3 regions of the Atlantibacter sp. MEI4A-1023 genome follow, and region 1 is predicted to be linked to each of the others. Evidence: riboswitches for the same ligand, from Rfam matches in the RefSeq annotation. Region 1 holds a riboswitch; each other region holds the start of a gene.

Region 1 (7,392 bases):
TACAGGCAGTAAGCAACAGCGCACCGGCTGCCAGAGCCAGTGAGCGCCAGGTAAACAAAAGGGGCGATGTCGCCCCTTCGTTAAAACCTTTTGCCGTCACAGCGAATTACTTAACAGCGTCTTTCAGAGCCTTACCAGAAACAAATGCCGGCACGTTGGCTGCGGCGATTTTGATTTCTTTACCGGTCTGCGGGTTGCGGCCAGTACGCTCAGCGCGGTGGTTCACTTTGAAGGTACCAAAACCAACCAGTTGTACAGCATCGCCTTCTTTCAGAGACTCAGTAATTGCAGCCAGAGTGGATTCCAGTGCTGCTTTAGCCTGGGTTTTAGACAGGTCTGCCTTGTCTGCAATTACATCAATCAATTGAGTCTTATTCATAAGTTATCCTTACAATGTGTTTATCGCTTGCTAAGCATCGAGTGCGACGAAAATGCCAGAAAAGCACTCTCCTGCATACACGCACCGATAGCCACTTTTTTTCGCCTCCCAAATGTAGACCAGACGGGGGGCCAATTGGAAGCCTTCAGGTGAGACAAAACAGGTGATAAGTCACGTTTTATTGTCTCATTGCTGCAAATTTATACCGATATTACTGGTTCCGTCTTCACGCAGGTCTGCCCGAAGGCCCTTAATAAGCTCAACATCGCGCTCTTCGCAGTCAGCCAGCAGGCGGAAAATCTCCCACTGAATGTCCCATTCCTGCTCAACAGCCGGGTTTTCTTTAAGCTCGTCATCGGTCATTTCACGACCGGCCTGCGACATCTCCAGCATGGCGACCGTGGTAATGGACGCCTTGCTGACTTCAACAGCATGCTCCAGCGTTTCACCGCTTAGCCGGGAATGCACCAGCTCGCTGAGCGCGACACAGGCATCGATAGCCGGGTAAACCCCGTAGACATCGTAGTCATCCGCAGCGGGAATAGCCTCTTCAAGTTTATCGAGTTGAGAATCAAAATTCACCTTCGCATCCTTTACCGTCAGCGTTTCCCAGATCAAATCCAGAATACGGCGGTATAAATGCGCATCACCGTAGCCGGTTTGCTGGCAAAAAATAGCGTAATTGGGATACATCCGCTCACACAGCGACGCCATAAAGGTAACATGCTGCCAGCTTTCCAGCTTCTCAAGGCGCAGGTGAATCGGGTTTTGTAACATAGTGGACTCTCATAAACCGAATATTGAGCGGGAGTGTACCTGAATCACCCCTGAATTTCCTGCCAATGCACAAACGCCCGCCGCCCGGATGCCACCGCATCGGCCCAGCGCGTCGGCTCAGGGAGCCGGTAACCCGCCATGCAGCGCTGAACCCACAGCAGCGCGCTGTCCTGGCTAACACGATGCCCGGTCGCGATGAACAACGGATTACAACGCTTTTTACTGCGCCATACCCACGCCAGCTGTTCGCCTTTATCCATCAGCGGTTGCAGCGCGCCCGGCTCTTCATCCAACGGTTCAAACTTACCGCACAGGCGTTTTTTCGCCACGCCGATGGTCGGCACATCCACCAGCAGGCCGAAATGGCTGGCGACGCCCAGACGGCGCGGATGCGAAATTCCGTGGCCATCGACAAACAGCAGGTCAGGTTTTTGCGACAGCATCTCCCAGGCCTTCAGCAGCGCGGGATACTCACGGAAGGACAGAAAGCCGGGAATATAGGGCATGGTGGTGGCGATACGCGCCACCTGATATTCCACGAGTTCCAGAGAGGGGTACTTGAGCAGCACCATCGCCGCCCGGGTCACTTCGCCGCCTTGTTCAAATCCGACATCCGCGCCTGCAATCAAGCGCGGTGGATCCTGTAACAGCCGATCCTCGCGGATCACCTGCGACGCCAGTTCCCGTTGTTGATCGCGTAGCGTAGCGAGATCCATTCCCCCTCCTCGTTTTATTTGTGATAAGGCGCCGACAGGCGATGCACCGCCTCAACAAACGCACCCGCGTGTTCTGGCGGCACATCCTGGTGAATACCGTGCCCAAGATTAAAGACGTGGCCTTCACCCTGGCCGAAACCAGCAAGTATAGACGCTACTTCTTGTTCGATGCGCTCAGGGGCCGCATACAGCATGGACGGGTCCATATTCCCCTGCAGGGCGACTTTATCGCCCACGCGACGGCGCGCATCGGCGATATCGGTGGTCCAGTCAAGGCCCAGCGCATCGCAGCCGGTTTCCGCCATCAGTTCCAGCCACTGGCCGCCGCCTTTAGTGAACAGCGTCACCGGCACGCGTTTGCCGTCCTGTTCGCGCAGCAGGCCGTCGACGATTTTGTGCATGTAATAGAGCGAGAACTGTTGGTAGTCACGCCCGGTCAGCACGCCGCCCCAGGTATCGAAAATCATCACCGCCTGGGCCCCGGCGCGGACCTGCGCGTTGAGGTACAGGGTGACGCTTTGCGCCAGCTTATCCAGCAGGTTGTGCAGGGTTTGCGGATCGGCGTACATCATCTTTTTAATCACGGTAAAGGCTTTGCTGCTGCCGCCTTCCACCATATAGGTCGCCAGCGTCCACGGGCTGCCGGAGAAGCCGATTAACGGCACTTCACCTTTTAGCTCGCGGCGAATAGTACGCACCGCATTCATCACATAGCCCAATTCCTGCTCCGGATCGGGAACCGGCAGCTTTTCGACATCGGCCTTGCAGGTAATGGGCGACGTAAAGCGCGGGCCTTCGCCGGTTTCAAAATAGAGCCCGAGGCCCATGGCGTCAGGAATGGTCAGGATGTCCGAAAAGAGGATGGCCGCATCCAGCGGGAAACGACGCAGCGGCTGGAGCGTCACTTCGCAGGCCAGCTCCGCGTTTTTACACAGCGACATAAAGTCCCCGGCCTGGGCGCGGGTGGCCTTATATTCCGGTAAATAGCGGCCGGCTTGTCTCATCATCCATACCGGCGTGACGTCTACGGGCTGGCGCAGCAGCGCACGGAGGTAACGATCGTTCTTCAGTTCGGTCATTTTTGCATTTCCTTAAGCGACAAGGGGCCAGTGTATCACGAGCCGTACTCTGCCCGGCACAGCGCCACCGTATCTTCAATTAAGCGGCGGGCAACGGTGCCCGGCGGCGGCAACAGGGGCAAATCGTCAAAGCGATACCAGCCTGCATCCAGCAATTCTTTGGGGTCGATCTTCAGCTCACCGCTGTGGTATTCCGCCATAAACGCGGTCATCAGCGACTGCGGGAAAGGCCAGGGCTGTGAAGTCACGTAACGCAAGTTCTTCACGGTGATCCCGCTCTCCTCCATCACTTCCCGCGCCACCGCCTGTTCCAGGGTTTCGCCCACTTCGACAAAACCGGCTAACACGGTATACAAGCCGTTGCGGTGACGGGTGTGTTGAGCCAGCAGGATTTTATCCTGGTGGCGAATTGCCACAATGATGCAAGGGGAAATTTGCGGGTAATATCGCTGACGGCAGTGATGGCACAGCATCGCCCATTCGGTTTTGCTGGGATGCATCTCATGGCCGCAGTAGCCGCAGAATTTGTGGGCACGATAAAAATCCGCTAATTGCACCCCTCTTCCCGCCAGTTGAAACAGCCCGGCGTCCAGATCGATGACCTGGCGAACCGAGCCCATATCCTGGCGTTTGGCCTGGCGCACCAGCCACACCGGCTCGCCTTGCCATTCACCAATTTGCGCCGCCATTTGTCCGGTCAGGCCGAAATTTTCTGCATTACCGTGAGGCAACTCTCCCTTTGGTAACCATAATTTTTGTTCATGGCTGACTATCCACCAGCCATGGTCTATTTTTTGTAATAGCCGTTCCATAATCGGTTGCACTACCTCAGCTTCGCTGGCATGTTGTTAACATTATTTTTACATTTTTGGGTTGTTGGACAATTAAATTTTATATCTTACGGAGTCAATCATGCTAAATCAGCTGAAGAGCCTGACAGAGCGCGTCGGTGGTAGTAACGAACTGGTCGATTACTGGCTGAATGCCCGCAACCACCTGTTGGTCTCCTATTACAAATTAGTGGGCATTAAACCGGGTAAAGAAGCGGTTACCGCATTAGATGAAAAAGCGCTGGACGATTTCTGCCACGCTCTGGTGGATTATCTGTCCGCGGGTCATTTTAATATTTATGAGCGCATCACCAGCGAAATGGAAGGCACTAACCCGCTGTTAGCCGCCACTCAAATCTACCCCCTTCTGGAAGCGAATACCCAGGAAATTATGGATTATTACGATACCCACCTGGAAAGTGCTATCGACCATGATAACTGCCTGGAATTCCAGACTGCGCTGTCGGATATCGGCGAAGCGATGGCCTCGCGTTTCGCGCTGGAAGACAAGCTTATCGTTCTGGCGTTTGATAATAATCTGAAAGAAAGCGCCAACGATGACACCGCCGTTGCACGTCCGGCTTGAACTCCGGATCGTTAACGCGTAGTTTATTTATGCCCTTGATTGCTTACGGTCACCGCTGGTAATCAAGGTTTTTCTTGTCGGAGTGCCCAGTGCGCAAGCACGGGCTGAGACCGTTAATTCGGGATCCGCGGAACCTGATCAGGTTAATACCTGCGAAGGGAACAAGAGTAATTCAGCATAGACCTGCACCGTGACGCACCGTTTTTAACGGGCTGCCGCACCTTAAACGCCCAGGTTCTGTTACTCCCTCCGTTGTTCTGACAAGCCCTTTCCTGCTGATTAACTGGAACGCGCTATGTCTGTTACTACTAAACCCAACCGTCGCGAAACCCGCGCACAGGCCCAACACTTTATCGATACCCTGGAAGGCACCGCTTTCCCAAATTCGTCACGCATCTACCTTGCAGGCTCGCGCGACGACATCCGGGTGCCCATGCGTGAAATCCAGCTCAGCCCGACGCTGACTGGCGGCAACCAGGATGCACCGCGCTATGAACCTAATGAGCCGGTGCCGGTATATGACACATCCGGCCCTTATGGCGACCCGGCTGTGCAGATTGACGTCCACGCCGGTCTTGGCAAGCTGCGCAGTCGCTGGATTGCCGAACGCAACGATACCGAATCCCTGGCCTCCTTAAGCTCCACCTATACCCGCGAACGCCTGGCCGATGAAGGGTTGGATGCGCTGCGTTTTACCGGCCTGTTAACGCCGCAACGCGCCAAAGCGGGCCGCCGCGTGACGCAACTGCACTACGCGCGCCAGGGCATCGTGACGCCGGAAATGGAGTTTATCGCCATCCGTGAAAACATGGGCCGGGAACGCATTCGCACCGCCGTGCTGCGCCAGCAGCATCCGGGCGTCGGCTTTGGCGCACAGTTGCCGGACAACATCACGCCGGAGTTTGTCCGGGATGAAATGGCCGCCGGGCGCGCCATTATCCCTGCCAACATCAACCATCCGGAACTGGAACCGATGATTATCGGGCGCAATTTCCTGGTGAAGGTGAACGCCAATATCGGCAACTCCGCCGTGACCTCCTCTATTGAAGAAGAAGTGGAAAAACTGGTCTGGGCCACGCGCTGGGGCGCGGACACGGTAATGGACCTCTCCACGGGCCGCTATATTCACGAAACCCGCGAATGGATCCTGCGTAACAGCCCGGTGCCGATCGGTACGGTGCCGATTTACCAGGCGCTGGAGAAAGTGAACGGCATCGCCGAAAACCTTAACTGGGAGATGTTCCGCGACACGCTGATTGAGCAGGCCGAACAGGGCGTGGATTATTTCACCATCCACGCGGGCGTACTGCTGCGCTATGTGCCGATGACCGCCAGGCGCCTGACCGGAATTGTCTCGCGCGGCGGCTCGATCATGGCGAAGTGGTGTCTCTCCCATCATCAGGAGAATTTCCTGTATCAGCATTTCCGCGAGATCTGCGAAATCTGCGCCGCTTATGACGTCTCGCTTTCGTTGGGCGACGGCCTGCGTCCCGGCTCAATTCAGGATGCCAACGACGAAGCGCAGTTTGCCGAGCTGCATACTCTGGGCGAGCTAACCAAAATCGCCTGGGAATACGATGTGCAGGTGATGATTGAAGGCCCGGGCCACGTCCCGATGCAGATGATCCGCCGCAATATGACCGAAGAGCTGGAGCACTGCCACGAAGCGCCGTTCTATACTCTGGGTCCACTGACCACCGATATCGCACCGGGCTACGACCATTTCACCTCAGGCATTGGCGCAGCAATGATTGGCTGGTTCGGCTGCGCGATGTTGTGCTACGTCACGCCGAAAGAGCATCTCGGCTTACCCAACAAAGAAGATGTAAAACAGGGGCTGATCGCTTACAAAATTGCCGCCCACGCCGCCGATCTTGCTAAAGGCCATCCCGGCGCGCAGATACGCGATAACGCCATGTCGAAAGCGCGCTTCGAATTCCGCTGGGAAGATCAGTTTAACCTGGCGCTGGACCCGTTCACCGCCCGCGCCTGGCACGATGAAACCCTGCCGCAGGAGTCTGGCAAAGTCGCCCATTTCTGTTCGATGTGCGGTCCGAAATTCTGCTCGATGAAAATCACCCAGGAAGTGCGCGACTACGCGGCGGCGCAGGAGCGGGAGGCGGGCCTCAGCGATATGGCGAATAACTTCCGCGCCAGGGGCGGCGAAATTTATCTGCGTCAGGAGGAAGCGTAATGGTTCAGCCACTGTTTCCGCCGGTGCCAAAACGGCTGGGTTTATACCCGGTCGTGGATAGCGTCGAGTGGATAGCACGTCTGCTTGACGCGGGCGTCCGCACCCTACAGCTGCGCATCAAAGATAAGCAGGACGACGAGGTCGAGGGCGACATTATTGATGCCATCGCGTTAGGCCATCGCTATCAGGCGCGACTGTTTATCAATGACTACTGGCGGCTGGCGGTTAAGCACCAGGCGTACGGCGTGCATCTGGGCCAGGAAGATCTGGAAACCACCGACCTTGAGGCGATTCGCGCCGCCGGTTTACGGCTTGGCGTTTCTACCCATGATGATATGGAAATCAACATCGCGCTGAAGGCGCAGCCCTCTTATATCGCCCTGGGGCACGTGTTCCCTACCCAAACCAAGCAGATGCCCTCCTCCCCGCAGGGCCTCGATCAACTGGCCGCCCACGTTCAGCGGCTGGGGGATTACCCGACGGTCGCCATCGGCGGTATCTCGCTTGAGCGCGCCCCGGCAGTGCTTGCCACGGGTGTCGGCAGCATTGCGGTGGTCAGCGCCATTACCCAGGCGCAGGACTGGAAAGCAGCTACAGCACAGTTGTTGAAACTGGCAGGAGTTGGCGATGAACGATCGTGATTTTATGCGCTACAGCCGGCAAATCCTGCTGGAGGATATCGCCGTTGACGGGCAACAGCGCCTGAAAAACGCGCGGGTGCTGATTATCGGCCTCGGCGGGCTGGGCTGCCCCGCCGCGCAGTATCTGGCAGGAGCGGGCGTCGGTACACTGATACTCGCGGACGACGACGCAGTACACGTAAGCAACCTC
Region 2 (7,392 bases), 1.3 Mb from region 1:
ATCCTTTAAGAATATTCCAAATCAATGGTTCATTCCATTTTAATTATCGGCAAGAATTCGTTTACCTTTAGGAATTTCCATTAAAAAGGGATCCCCCCATAGTCCATAGATTATCAGTTGTACAACTCTCACAACTTTATCACTCCCGTTAGCTTCTTTCAGACCAAAAGTACGGACTGAAACCATCCGTTTTCACGCTCTCAAGCGTATCACGTACATCCAACGGTGATCGATATTAACGATCAATAACAAGTAAATTGATCGTTTAAATCTATCAAAATCTATTAATCCAATACAAATCAATAGGTAAAAACGATCAAGGGGATTCGTAGAAGTTGAAAAAGGCTATGTATCTGATTTCAAGGCAAGGAGTATTTGCTGAGCACTATCTCAGACGCTCTTAAAGCGTCGCTACGGCGTTTTATGGGGTTTTGTACATTCAGGTATTTCAGTGATGAACAACACGTTAAAGGGCTTCCAGTGCGTTTTGTCGGAAACACCATCATAGAAAGGGATTGATCGCATCGGGTTCGCTTCGCTCTGAGCAGTACTGATAGTGCTTTTCCAGTAACTGAAACAGCAGATACTCCACTAAGTACGCAAAAGGAATTGATAGCACATTAAGAACTGAAATATTAATGAGTTATGTACTTCTAAAAAGAACAAAAAACGCGATTGGTTCGCTCTGCCAGTGACTGAAAGGAACGCAGCAGTAGAACCAAATCCAGCGAACAGTACTCGCTTGCGGGTACTGTTTAATCATTTTATATATGTATAACAATGTGATAGCTATCAAGTACTCACTGCGTGAGCACTCTCACTAACTACCCGAAACAGTTCGCTTGCTTCGCCGCTACTGCTTTCAGGCAGTTAATTCGCTTTCGCTATTTGGTTGATGTCCGTTTTTTCTCTAAGTATATATTATAAGGGATTATTTTTGGACATGCTGCTGCTTTTCATGTCGGTGTTTCGGACTGAATGTGCATCTCTTTTTTGTACTGCTTTCTGGTATCTGTCCCACATAGCCGTAGTATCGTCAGTACTGAGATCCGCGTTGACAGTACTTGCAAGAAATGCTTTGAATGCCACTAACTCAAGCCCCGGATTATCCTTTTTCCAGCGACTGAAACGCTTCGATTTTGTATCACTCAATGCAGGCAGTCTCTTAACGTTTGTGGCTCCTTTTGGCCTTCCTGATGCCCCCGGTGCTACGTTTTCCAGCACTCCGGGAATATGTTCAATATTTGTACTCAATGATTCAGCCTGCCATTTATCGAACACATAGACAATCTGAGTTGCATCATTGTTGAACTGACGTGATATCCCCCTTAAAGCGAACTGGTGAAGGTTTTCGTACTCTCTTGCCTGATGGATGTCTTCACCTGTAATCTTTAATAGCAATTCACACAGCTTCGCTTCTGTATCGTCTGGACGCATACAGGCTAACCAGACGCATGTATGTCGATCTTTGTAGTCGTTATGCCCCCTCGCATCAGGGCTTATTCTGTAAGCCTTGTGCAGCTTCTGCTTGTCGGTATTGTTGTTCGTCCAGTAGTATTCCTGACCTTCGAGTACTTCAGAGAGGTAAGCATAAACACGCTGAAGTTGACCAGGATTCCTTTCCTTCCATGTCTTTGATAATTTTATATTTTCTGAGAAATAGTATACTTTGAGGCGTTCAGTTAAAGGTACTTTTCGTTGTTGCAGATCATCCAGACTGATTTCTTCAAACAACCCTTGATTTGCCTTATAAATCAATGAGTTTTCGAAGTTTGCTCCCATGAAAGTAACAGGTAATCCGAGATACTTACTGAGATCTTTCCATCCAAGAATGCTCAATTGCACTTTCTCTGGATCGACAAAGTAATCGTTATTCATGATGAAAATATCATTCTCAGCTATAACAGAAAGCTCTTGGGCGATTTTGTTCATTAAATCCCCTTTTACTGCTTTCTTTTTAGCTGTTAAATATCGTTCCTTTTCCTCGTCGACAATCTCATGCTCCTGCATCAGTTCATGATATATAATGTCTTTGATTCTCTGATTATCGTCATTAATATTTTTGAATGAATGAAAATTAGTCACATCATCAAACCAAATCTGCCAATCTTCTAACATTTCAACTGGTATTCTAAAAAATGTTTTATCACTAATGATAAGAACCCGCTCAACTGGTGCTTTGAGGAAATCCAGCACTGTATTAATGACATTTTTACTCCTGGGCATTAAATCACTAATTAGCAATTTGCAGCTATCAAAGTTTTTAGACGTATCTGTTGCAAGTTTCTGCGTATTTTGTACGATAATGAACTTTTCAGTACTGTCTTTCGTTTTAAGTACTTTATTGATATTCTCACATAATTGATATGTTTTACCTGAACCACACTCAGCAGATACATACTTAAACTTGTTATAAATAGTTGTAGGATTAATCATTTGCACATGCTCCATATTGATTAATTTAGAAAGGTCAGCCATTCCTGTGTCTGTCCTTTCGTCGTTTTACTTATTGGTATTTTTGAGTTGTGACGACTACAAAACAATGTTTATAAAAAAGTGAAATAATCAGCTTCACCGTCTAAAAAGCTACAGGTAGTTTCATAATTATTTTCGTACACATCGTAAATTTTAGTTCGTTATCTTCTGTGCCAGAATTAGCAGGCTGAGTTGCTTAATGATTAAGGCTTGGCCTATTGATAAGTAATCTCTTATTTTTTGTTCTGCTCTATGTTGATTTGTGATTTCATCCTTTCGCAATTTGTGGCTGTGTTTGATAACTCTGGTGGGAAATTACCTGTGGCTACCATATAATTATATTCATCTTCTAATTCTTTCCATTTTAATAGGAAAATTTCTTCTTGGTATTCTTTCATTTTCATATAATCACCTTTTATTCTTTTATTAACGCAGGGTTGTTGTCTGCACTCGCATTATACCACATAAAATTAACCCGTTTCATTTTTGTAGTTAATGAAATAGAGTAAAGAGAAGTGCTGTATAAAACACTTATCACATAGTTAGCCTTGCTATATATAAGATAAGTTCTCCCAACTATACTGGAGTCTATTTATTTCATCAGATACTGTTGTTTTTTATGCATTACAATGTCGGATTCTTGGTTCCAAATAAATCGAGCAACTATTAGTGTTTCAAAATAAAGTTTGGAACTGTTAATTAATTCATATGAGGTACAAAATGGGGTACTCGGTGGGGTACAGCGTGTATAAGTGACGTCACCACTGGTAAACTTGCGTCGGCGAGCAATTTAACCTAAGCTCGCAAAAATTAAGAGAAATGTAATCAACTTGACTCGGGGTGCCCTTCTTTGTGAAGGCTGAGAAATACCCGTACCACCTGATCTGGATAATGCCAGCGTAGGGAAGTCAGATACCTGCCGGGTATCCCTTCTTCACAGCCTGGCAGGAGCGAAACATGCAACCTGACCTGCTTTCCCCCGCGCATACCGCGCACGTCGCCAGCCTGCTGGCCGCACATTCTCCACTCATTCACTGTCTTACCAATCAAGTCGTGCAGTCTTTTACTGCCAACGTGCTGCTCGCCGTAGGCGCCTCTCCCGCTATGGTGGTGGATCACGAAGAAGCGCTGGCGTTTAGCGCCATTGCCGATGCGCTGCTGATCAATATCGGCACGCTGACCCGCGAACAGGCGCTGGCGATGCGGGCGGCGATTGATGGCGCTAACCGCGCGGGCAAACCCTGGACGCTCGACCCGGTTGCCGTAGGCCCGCTGGCGTTTCGCAGCCGCTTTGCCCGGGAGATCCTTGCGCAGAAACCTGGGGCTATCCGCGGCAACGCTTCGGAAATCCTCGCGCTGGCGGGGAATGGCGCAGGCGGGCGCGGCGTGGATACCACCCAGGGCGCGCAGGAAGCGTTAAGCGCGGCCTGCGAACTGGCCCGGCAAACCGGAACGGTAGTGGCGGTGACTGGCGAGGTGGATTACGTCACTGATGGCGAGCGTACCCTGGCGGTTACCGGCGGCGACCCGCTGATGACGCGGGTGGTAGGCACCGGCTGCGCCTTATCGGCGGTGGTCGCGGCAGCCTGCGCCTTGCCGGGTTCGCGGCTGGACAACGTCGCGGCGGCCTGCGGGATTTTTGCTCAGGCCGGCAAGCGGGCGGCTACGCAATGCCAGGGGCCGGGCAGCTTTCCGGCCGCTTTTCTCGACGCGCTGTCTCTCCTGCACAAGGAGGCGGCACGATGAAACGCATTAACGCATTGACTATTGCCGGTACCGATCCCAGCGGCGGCGCGGGTATCCAGGCAGATTTAAAAACCTTCTCCGCGCTGGGAGCCTATGGCGCGACGGTGATCACCGCGCTGGTGGCGCAAAACACCTGCGGTGTGCAGTCGGTTTATCGCATCGAGCCGCATTTCGTGGCAGCGCAGCTTGATTCCGTGTTTAGCGACTTACGCATCGATACCGTGAAAATCGGCATGCTGGCGGAAACGGATATCGTCGATGCCGTGGCCGAACGGCTGGCGCACTACCGGGTCGCCAACGTAGTGCTGGACACGGTGATGCTGGCGAAGAGCGGGGATCCGCTGCTGTCACCATCGGCGGTGGCGACCCTGCGCGAGCGGTTATTGCCCCACGTTGCGCTGATCACGCCAAACTTACCTGAAGCCGCCGCGCTGCTGGATGCGCCCCATGCCCGCAACGAGCAGGAGATGCACCATCAGGGTGAAGCGCTGCTGGCACTCGGCTGTGAAGCGGTGCTGATGAAAGGCGGTCATCTCGACGACCCGGAAAGCCCCGACTGGCTGTTTACGCGCGATGGCGCAACACGCTTTACCGCACCGCGCATCGCCACTAAAAACACCCACGGCACCGGCTGTACGCTGTCGGCGGCGCTGGCGGCGTTGCGCCCGCGCCATCAAAACTGGGCGGATACGGTGGTGGAAGCCAAAGCCTGGCTGTCGGCGGCGCTGGCGGCGGCGGACTCGCTGGAAGTGGGTCAGGGCATCGGCCCGGTTCATCATTTTCACGCCTGGTGGTAATGCGCTTCGTCTAAGTGATTGCTGTTAAGGTAGTTTTTCATTCTGTGAGCTGAAAGGATACAGGCGAAAAATGCGCCAGATGGTGGAAAATTACCCGTTTGCGTATCAGACTTAGTGCTGCCCGCGCCCTTGCGGGCAGGGAACTTCTCACCTCACAGAGGACCTTACGGGAGCGTATTATGACTGATATTGCGCAGTTGCTTGGCAAAGAGGCCGATAGCCTGTTACAGCATCGTTGTATGACCATTCCGGCAGACAATCTTTACCTGCCCGGCGCGGATTATGTCGACCGAGTGATGGTTGACAACAACCGCCCGCCTGCGGTGCTGCGAAACATGCAAACCCTTTACAACACCGGGCGGCTGGCAGGGACGGGCTACCTGTCTATTCTGCCGGTTGACCAGGGCGTAGAGCATTCGGCAGGTGCCTCGTTTGCTGCCAACCCGCTCTATTTCGATCCGAAGAACATCGTTGAACTGGCGATTGAAGCGGGCTGTAACTGTGTTGCGTCAACCTATGGCGTGCTGGCCTCGGTGTCGCGCCGCTATGCCCACCGCATTCCGTTTTTGGTGAAGCTTAACCACAACGAAACCCTGAGCTACCCGAATACCTATGACCAGACGCTGTACGCTAGCGTCGAACAGGCTTTTAATCTCGGTGCGGTTGCCGTCGGCGCAACCATCTATTTTGGCTCTGAAGAGTCGCGTCGCCAGATTGAAGAAATTTCGGCGGCGTTTGAACGTGCTCATGAGCTGGGTATGGTGACGGTGCTGTGGGCCTATCTGCGTAACGCCGGCTTCAAGAAAGACGGCGTTGATTACCACGTCAGCGCCGATTTAACCGGTCAGGCCAACCATCTGGCGGCCACCATCGGCGCGGATATCGTGAAGCAGAAGATGGCGGAAAATAACGGCGGCTATAAAGCGGTGAATTATGGTTATACCGACGAGCGCGTCTACAGCAAATTAACCAGCGATAATCCTATCGACTTGGTGCGTTATCAGCTGGCGAACTGCTATATGGGGCGTGCCGGATTAATAAATTCCGGCGGCGCGTCGGGCGGCGAAGCCGATTTAACGGATGCGGTGAAAACGGCGGTGATTAATAAGCGTGCCGGAGGCATGGGATTAATTCTGGGGCGTAAAGCCTTTAAGAAATCCATGGCCGACGGCGTGAAGTTAATTAACGCCGTTCAGGATGTATATCTGGATGGTAAAGTGACCATCGCCTGATAAAGGGTATCAACCGGGCGGTGCGCATTATCCGCCCGGTTATCTGTCATTATTAAATGTTCACGCCTCTTTCCATCAAATAGTGCTGATTTATTCTTAAGTGAGCCATTTAAGAAAAATAATTTTTACTATGCCAGTCATTATGGGAACGCCTGTTCCTGATTAAATATCATTTAAATCAACTTATTAACCTGCAATGGATTGCCATATAAGACGGTTATTCTTAATTAAGCCCTGCCATAAATAGCCTTAATAAAATAAAGGTTTAAATCCGTAAGAAAATTCCTATTATAAAACCAGCACCAGGGGAAATTGATATTAACAGAAACGCCAGGTTTTATTTATCTGCATTTGAACGGTGCTGTCGATCAATGGCGCTGCATATCACTCATCAATAAGCAGAGCCGCTATTTACATACAAGGAATACCAATGAAAAACATGAATGTTTTAAAAAAAGGATTCGCGCTGACGGGCGTGATGAGTTTATTCGCGGCCTGTTCAGCCATGGCTGATTCAGCAAACACCATTACTTTTCGGGGTGAAGTAACAGAGCAAACCTGTTCCGTTACCGTTAATGGTTCAGCCGCGCGTCCGGTGGTCCTGCTGCCGACGGTGAATAAAAGCGAACTGAGCGACCCGGCGGATACCGCAGGGCTGACGACGTTCACCATGGGCGTGAGCGGCTGCACGACGGGCCCCTCAGATATGCAGCTTAAAACGCTGTTTATCGGCACCAATGTAACAGCCAGCGGCAATTTAGCGAATACCGGCGACGCACAAAATGTTGAACTGCAACTGATGACAGACAGCACTGCCTCTATGGCAATCGATCTCCGCGCCATGCAGGCCGTTGACGGCATTGTCCTGCGCGCGGGTGAGACCGCTGGCGAGCACGATTTTGCGGTTCAGTACTTCACGCCAACCGGCAGCGCCACGGCAGGTACGGTGGTGAGCGCGGTGCAGTACGCCATCTCTTATCTTTAAGACGTAAGCAAGGAGCAGGGTGATGAATCCAGGGAGAGGTCTGCTGTTGTGGGGGCTGTTGCTGACCAGCTTTACCAGTTTAGCGAGCGTGGTAATGACCGGAAACCGGGTGATTTACCCGTCATCGGCACGTGAAGTCAGCGTCCAGCTAACCAAT
Region 3 (7,392 bases), 1.1 Mb from region 1:
TAAGGTGCATCCTTTCATGAAAGAAAAGCTTATACACTAAATCATTCGAACTGCATCGAGGCGGCAACTGAGCGAAGCCCCAGGAGCTTACATAAGTAAGTGACTGGGGTGAGTGAAGGCGGCCAACGAAGAGGCAGTTTGAATGATGACGTGTATAACGAAAAAAGCCAGCAGTTAAAAAACCGCTGGCGGGTGAAAAACACCAATACTCAGTCACACTTGATGCCTGCAATGCGCCGGGAACAACCGATCGCGCTTCAGGACCTTGTGGTAGTGCCACGGGCCAGCGGCCATACCACAACGCTTCTCCCCTAAAACCGCGCTCATCACGGCGGAATCATCACTTTCATCAATACAAATTATTGGCTTAATATAGGGAAAGAAAAATTGATGCGTTTCGCTACAGGAGTTCCTCTTTTATGTCTTCTGCCCGGCTCCAACAACAATTTATTCGTCTGTGGCAATGCTGTGATGGGAAGCCACAGGAGACCACGCTGAATGAACTGGCCGAGCTACTAAACTGCTCGCGCCGCCATATGCGAACGCTGCTAAACGCGATGCAGCAAAAGGGCTGGCTAACGTGGGACGCGGAAGCGGGCCGGGGTAAACGCTCGAAACTGGCGTTCCTGTATACCGGCCTCGCGCTCCAGCAACAGCGCGCCGAAGACCTGCTGGAGCAGGATCGCATCGATCAACTGGTGCAGATCGTTGGCGATAAAGCCGCCGTGCGCCAGATGCTGATTTCCCACCTCGGACGCAGCTTCCGCCAGGGGCGCCATATCTTACGCATCCTCTATTATCGGCCATTAAAAAACCTGCTTCCGGGCAGCGCGCTCCGCCGTTCAGAGACCCATATCGTCCGGCAGATCTTTAGCGGCCTGACTCGCATAAATGAGGAAAACGGGGAAATCGAAGCCGATATCGCCCACCACTGGCAGCAGCTTGGTCCGCAGCACTGGCGTTTCTTTTTGCGGCCCGGCATCCATTTTCATCATGGCCGCGAGCTGGATATGCTGGATGTGATTAGCTCGCTACAACGCATCAACACCCTGCCGCTGTATGCCCATATCACCCGGATCGAATCCCCTACTGCCTGGACGCTGGATATTCACCTCGCCCAGCCGGATCGCTGGCTACCGTGGCTGATGGGCAGCGTCGCGGCGATGATCCTGCCGCGCGAATGGCCGTCGATGAATAACTTCTCCAGCCGTCCGGTTGGCACTGGCCCCTACGCCGTGGTGCGCAACAATAACAACCAGCTTAAGATCCACGCCTTTGATGATTACTTCGGCTACCGGGCGCTGATCGACGAAGTCAATTTCTGGGTGCTGCCGGATCTCGGGGACGAACTAAGCAGCGGCGTGCATCTGGAATCTTCTGCCGAAGGCGAGGAAAAAGCGGTGGAAAGCCGCCTCGAAGAGGGTTGCTACTATTTGCTTTACGACCAGCGCTCCCCACGCGGCGCGCTGCCGCAGGTGAAAAGCTGGCTCAGCCACGTGCTGTCGCCAGTGAATTTGCTGTGGCGGGCCAGCGAACAACACCAGCGCTACTGGTTCCCGGCATATGGTCTTTTGCCGCGCTGGCACCACACCCACCCCTCCACCGCCAGTGAGAAACCCGCCGGGCTGGAAACCCTAACGCTGACTTTTTATCGCGAACATATCGAACACCGGGTGATCGCCGAGATCATGTCGTCCATCCTGGCGGAGCACCACGTCAAGCTGGTGATCGAGGAAGTGGACTACGATGAGTGGCATCGGGGGGAAATTGTCAGCGATATCTGGCTGAACAGCGCCAACTTCACCCTGCCGCTGGAGTTTTCCCTGTTCGCACATCTGTTTGAAACGCCGCTGATGCAGCACTGCGTGCCTGTCGACTGGCAGGCGGATGCGCAACGCTGGCAGGCAGGCGAACTGAATCATGCGGCGTGGTGCCAGCAATTGCTTGAGCAACAAGCCATTTTGCCGCTGATCCACCACTGGCTGATGATCCAGGGCCAGCGCAGTATGCGCGGTGTGCGGATGAACACCCTCGGCTGGTTTGATTTTAAATCCGCCTGGTTTGCGCCGCCGGAGCCATAATCCTTTTAAACATTTATTAAATCATTACAATACAGTTCGTTCTCAACGGGGTGCCGCAGCAAACTGCGCGCTGAGATAATACCCGTCGAACCTGATCCGGATAACGCCGGCGAAGGGATTTGAGGCTGCCTGCTCAAAATCCTTTGCCACTTCCTTTTGAGGTGCAAAGTGTTCAAAAAATTTCTCCCATTACTGGTCCTCGCGGCCGCTCCGGTTTTCGCGAAGCCTGCGCTCACCGTTTATACCTACGACTCTTTCTCCGCTGACTGGGGCCCAGGCCCGAAAGTCAAAGCCGCGTTTGAAAAAGAGTGCGATTGCGAACTCACGTTCGTGGCGCTGGAAGACGGCGTCTCGCTGCTGAACCGTCTGCGGATGGAAGGCAAAAACAGCAAAGCCGATGTGATCCTCGGGCTGGACAACAACCTGCTGGAAGCGGCAACCCAAACCGGTCAGTTCGCCAAAAGCGGCGTAAAAAGCGATACCGTAAACGTGCCGGGTGGCTGGCAAAATGACACCTTCGTGCCGTTTGATTACGGCTATTTCGCGTTTGTGTACGACAAAACCAAACTGGCGAACCCGCCGAAAAGCCTGAAGGAGTTGGTGGAAAGCGACCAGAAATGGCGGGTGATTTACCAGGACCCGCGCACCAGTACGCCAGGCCTGGGTCTGCTGCTGTGGATGCAAAAAGTGTATGGCGATAACGCGCCGGATGCCTGGAAAAAGCTGGCGGCGAAAACCGTCACGGTCACTAAAGGCTGGAGCGAAGCCTATGGCCTGTTCCAGAAGGGCGAAAGCGATCTGGTGCTGAGCTACACCACCTCTCCGGCGTACCACATCATCGAAGAGAAAAAGGATCAATACGCCGCCGCCAACTTCAGCGAAGGACACTACTTGCAGGTGGAAGTCGCCGGGCGTCTGGCAAGCAGTAAGCAGCCGGAGCTGGCGCAAAAATTCCTGACCTTTATGGTCTCACCGGCGTTCCAGAACACCATCGCTACCGGCAACTGGATGTATCCGGTCACAGACGTCGCCCTGCCGCAGGGCTTTGAGCTGCTCACCAAACCGCAAACCACCTTACAGTTCACGCCGCAGGAAGTCGCGTCCCAGCGCGCAAACTGGATTAATACATGGCTGCGCGCCGTCAGCCGCTAATTCCGGGCTGGCTGTGGCCGGGTGTCATCGCCGCGCTGATCATGGTGGCGGTGGCGGTGGCGGCCTTTAGCGCGCTGTGGTTCAACGCGCCGCAAACGGATGGCGCAGGCTTCTGGCAGGACAGCTATCTCTGGCATGTAGTGCGCTTCTCATTCTGGCAGGCGCTGCTGTCCGCGCTACTGTCGGTTATCCCCGCCATTCCCCTTGCCCGCGCCCTGTACCGGCGGCGTTTTCCTGGCCGCCAGGCGCTGCTACGCCTGTGCGCGATGACGTTAATTCTGCCGGTGCTGGTGGCGGTTTTCGGCCTGCTCAGCGTTTACGGGCGCACCGGCTGGCTGGCGGCGCTGTGGGCTAAACTGGGCCTGGAGTGGACCTTCTCCCCGTACGGCTTACAGGGCATTTTGCTGGCCCATGTATTCTTTAATATGCCGATGGCGACCCGTCTGCTGCTGCAAACCCTTGAGCAAATCCCCGGCGAACAGCGCCAGATTGCCGCCCAACTGGGTATGCGCGGCTGGCATTTTTTCCGGCTGGTGGAGTGGCCGTGGATCCGCCGCCAGTTGCCATCGGTGGCGGCGCTGATCTTTATGCTCTGCTTCGCCAGCTTCGCCACGGTACTCTCGCTGGGCGGCGGGCCGCAGGCGACTACCATCGAGCTGGCCATCTACCAGGCACTGAGTTTCGATTACGATCCGGCGCGCGCCGCACTGCTGGCGCTGATCCAGATGACCTGCTGTCTGGGGCTGGTACTGCTGAGCCAGCGCTTAGGCAAAGCCATTGCGCCGGGCGTTAATCAAATCCACGGCTGGCGCGATCCTCAGGATAGCTGGCGCAGCAAGCTGGCCGATGGGCTGCTGATCGGCCTGGCGCTGATCCTGATGCTGCCGCCGCTGATGGCGGTCATCATTGATGGCCTGCAGGGCGACATCCTGCGGGTGCTGTCGCAATCCATTCTCTGGGATGCGCTATGGGCCTCGCTGCGCATCGCGCTGGGTGCCGGGCTGCTGTGCGTGACGCTGACCATGATGTTGCTGTGGAGCGGGCGCGAACTGTATCTGCGCCAGCGGCGGCTGGCGGCGCAGAGTCTGGAACTTAGCGGCATGTTGATTCTGGCCATGCCGGGCATTGTGCTGGCGACGGGTTTCTTCCTGCTGCTCAATAACACCATCGGATTGCCGGAATCGGCGGACGGCATCGTGATTTTCACTAACGCACTGATGGCGGTGCCCTATGCCCAGAAAGTGCTGGATAACCCGATGCGCGACATCGCGTTGCGTTACGGGCCGCTGTGCCAGTCGCTGGATATTCAGGGACTGAACCGCCTGAAGATTATCGAACTGCGGGCGCTGAAAAAACCGATCGCCCAGGCGATGGCCTTTGCCAGCGTGTTGTCGATTGGCGATTTCGGGGTGGTGGCGCTGTTCGGTAATGATAACTTCCGCACGCTGCCTTATTACCTGTACCAGCAGATTGGCGCGTATCGCAGCGACGACGGCGCGGTGACCGCACTGTTGCTGCTGTTACTCTGCTTTGCGCTTTTTACGGTCATTGAAAAACTGGCGGGACGACATGCTAACGCTCACTGATGTAACCTGGCTTTACCACCATCTGCCGATGCGTTTTTCGTTTCACGCCGATGCGGGTGAACGGATCGCCATTCTTGGGCCAAGCGGTGCCGGAAAAAGCACCCTGCTGAATTTGATTGCCGGATTCCTGAGCCCGGCGAGCGGGCGCATTGCGCTCAACGGAGGCGATCATACCCACACGCCACCCGCGAAGCGCCCGGTGTCGATGCTGTTCCAGGAAAACAATCTGTTTAACCACTTAACGGTGCGCCAGAATATCGGGCTGGGATTGCATCCGGGGCTGAAACTTAACGATGCGCAGCGTGATGAGATCACTACGCTGGCGGGGAAAATGGGCTTAACCGAACTGCTGGATCGGCTGCCGGGTGAACTGTCGGGCGGCCAGCGTCAACGGGCGGCGCTGGCGCGCTGTCTGATCCGCCAGCAGCCGATTTTGCTGCTGGACGAACCCTTCTCGGCGCTGGATCCGGCGCTGCGCCAGGAAATGCTCCGGCTTCTACGCACCCTGTGCCACGAGCGCAATATGACGTTGTTGATGGTTTCGCACAGCCTGGAAGATGCGCAGAGCATCGCCCCACGCAGCCTGGTGGTGCGCGATGGGCGCATCATCTGGGATGGAGCCACCGCCACGTTACTGGAAGGAAACAGCGACGCCTCAGCCTTGCTGGGCATCCCGCGTTAAAAACCGGCGACTACCTTCCAGAGAATGGCTCGGTACACCGGCATCAGGGGGTGATTCAGGATGGCGATTAACGCGCCTATCCCCGCCACGCTGACCAGCGGCGCTAACCACAATAATCTGCCGCGTGGCAGCCACTGCACCAGTTTCTCGCCTGGATTGGCTTTCGCGCTGCGCCACAATCGCCAGCACAGCCATGCTGCCAGCCAGAGCAGCAACGCCACGCCAAGCAGCATCCACTTAAACGCCCCGCTTTGCTGATCCGCCGGGATATCAATGGCGGCACCGGCGAGAATGCCGGGCAGGAAATAACATGGCGGCCAGAACAGACAGCCAATCAGGTTCGGTGGGAGAAATTTGATCGCCGGGAGATCCAACATTCCGGCGACCATCGGCACCAGCGGGCGCGTCGGCCCGACAAAGCGCCCCACCAGGATGGTGAACATACTGTGCTGATGCAGCGCGTGCTCGGTTTTATCCAGCAGCGCTTTGTTTTTCTTAAGGAATGACCAGCGGTGCAGCGGCTTTTTAAAGCGCCAGCCCAGCCAGAACGAGATCCAGTCGCCCAGCATACAGCCGACAATCCCTGCCGCCCAGGCCTGATAAAAATTCACTTCGCCACTGCCGATTAGCGCGCCTAAACCGGCCATCATCACCGTGCCCGGCAGCAGCAGCCCAACCAGCGCCAGCGATTCCAGAAACGCCACCAGCGCCACCGCAATCAGAGAATAAGTGACTGATTGGGTAATAAAATGATCCAGGAATGCTTCCATAAAGGTTCCGGTAAAATAACGAGGGAGCGATTCTCCCTGGCACCCTGACTCTCGTCAAGACATCATTACTCTGTATAGCCTACCGGTTATGACATTCACAGAATCATTAAGTTTTGGTTTACGTTAGCTCGACTCGCACCCGGCGCGAAACTCGCTCGGGCTGGCGCCGGTGCATTTCTTGAATACCCGGGAAAAATAAAGCTGATCCTCAAAGCCGACATTGCGGCCTACGGTGGCGATAGGCATCCGGGTGGTGCTCAGCAACAGCTTCGCCTGGCTGATGCGCTGATCCTCTCGCCAGCTTAGAACACTGACCCCCAGTTGCTGGCGGAACAGGTGCGACAGGCGCGACTGCGACAGACAAACGTGCTGCGCGACGCCGGCAATATCGAAATGGCTGTCGGCTAAATGGTCGCTGATGTACTGGCAGGCATCCCTTACCCGGTTATCAAGCGGCGCTTTCATTGACTCACTGATCGCCTCAACGCGGCGCAAAAAGAGCTGCTCCAGCAAATTAATCGCCAGCAGCTCGGAATAACGCCCTTCACGCTGGGAGGCCTCAATGATTTGCTGGAACAACGCGGAAAAGGCGTGCTGCTCGCCTTCAGCAGGCCGATAGTAGCCGGTCTGGGCGAATATCGACGGCCAGCTCAGCCACTCCTGCCAGTAGGCGCGCGGACGGAAGTACACCCACTGGTGATACCATTCTTTGGCCTGCGGGCTGCGGCCATAATGATGAATTTCGCCCGGCGGGAACAGCAGCATATCCCCTGGCTTGCAGATGAACTCTTTACCGTTGTTCTTGACGACCCCTTCTCCGCGAAGAGTGAAGTTCAGGATGTAGCCTTTCATGCCAAGGGGGCGATCGATAAAGAAATCGAGGTGGCCCTCGGCGTCAATGGGCGTTAATCCCGCGACCAGATGCGCATTAAATGAATACCCCGGCAACAGGGGATCGTTTTGCGTTTCAGCCATAGTAAATCGTGCTCCACCATCGGTGGGAAGAGACCATTTGTCCATATCTTACGACACCCCTGAAAATTGGGAATAACCGAAGCCATGAACCACAATAACTCACTTCCCCACTGGATTTGAACCTAAAAACTCATCGAGATAACCGC

What was found. Region 1 has a riboswitch for thiamine pyrophosphate ahead of thiC (phosphomethylpyrimidine synthase ThiC). Riboswitches for the same ligand answer to the same signal wherever they lie in the genome.
Region 2: it holds a riboswitch for thiamine pyrophosphate, as region 1 does, so the genes downstream of both, thiM (hydroxyethylthiazole kinase) here and thiC (phosphomethylpyrimidine synthase ThiC) in region 1, are expected to answer to the same signal.
Region 3: it holds a riboswitch for thiamine pyrophosphate, as region 1 does, so the genes downstream of both, thiB (thiamine ABC transporter substrate binding subunit) here and thiC (phosphomethylpyrimidine synthase ThiC) in region 1, are expected to answer to the same signal.

The regions. Positions count from the first base shown of each region.
Region 1 covers NZ_CM149568.1:4,376,694-4,384,085, forward strand. The annotation lists gene ACVV26_RS20730 (DUF1481 domain-containing protein) at 1-100, opposite strand, end outside; gene hupA (nucleoid-associated protein HU-alpha) at 107-379, opposite strand; gene ACVV26_RS20740 (YjaG family protein) at 566-1,156, opposite strand; gene nfi (deoxyribonuclease V) at 1,201-1,872, opposite strand; gene hemE (uroporphyrinogen decarboxylase) at 1,887-2,951, opposite strand; gene nudC (NAD(+) diphosphatase) at 2,987-3,763, opposite strand; gene rsd (sigma D regulator) at 3,864-4,367, shown strand; TPP riboswitch at 4,436-4,545, shown strand; gene thiC (phosphomethylpyrimidine synthase ThiC) at 4,663-6,561, shown strand; gene thiE (thiamine phosphate synthase) at 6,561-7,202, shown strand; gene ACVV26_RS20775 (HesA/MoeB/ThiF family protein) at 7,189-7,392, shown strand, end outside.
Region 2 covers NZ_CM149568.1:3,032,577-3,039,968, reverse strand. The annotation lists gene ACVV26_RS14560 (type III restriction endonuclease subunit R) at 922-2,478, opposite strand; gene ACVV26_RS14555 (hypothetical protein) at 2,709-2,879, opposite strand; TPP riboswitch at 3,302-3,398, shown strand; gene thiM (hydroxyethylthiazole kinase) at 3,433-4,221, shown strand; gene thiD (bifunctional hydroxymethylpyrimidine kinase/phosphomethylpyrimidine kinase) at 4,218-5,018, shown strand; gene fbaB (class I fructose-bisphosphate aldolase) at 5,198-6,250, shown strand; gene ACVV26_RS14535 (fimbrial protein) at 6,681-7,235, shown strand; gene ACVV26_RS14530 (fimbrial biogenesis chaperone) at 7,258-7,392, shown strand, end outside.
Region 3 covers NZ_CM149568.1:704,958-712,349, reverse strand. The annotation lists gene ACVV26_RS03435 (sugar efflux transporter) at 1-1, opposite strand, end outside; gene sgrR (HTH-type transcriptional regulator SgrR) at 420-2,081, shown strand; TPP riboswitch at 2,118-2,217, shown strand; gene thiB (thiamine ABC transporter substrate binding subunit) at 2,250-3,233, shown strand; gene thiP (thiamine/thiamine pyrophosphate ABC transporter permease ThiP) at 3,209-4,819, shown strand; gene thiQ (thiamine ABC transporter ATP-binding protein ThiQ) at 4,803-5,501, shown strand; gene ACVV26_RS03410 (DedA family protein) at 5,498-6,271, opposite strand; gene araC (arabinose operon transcriptional regulator AraC) at 6,395-7,246, opposite strand.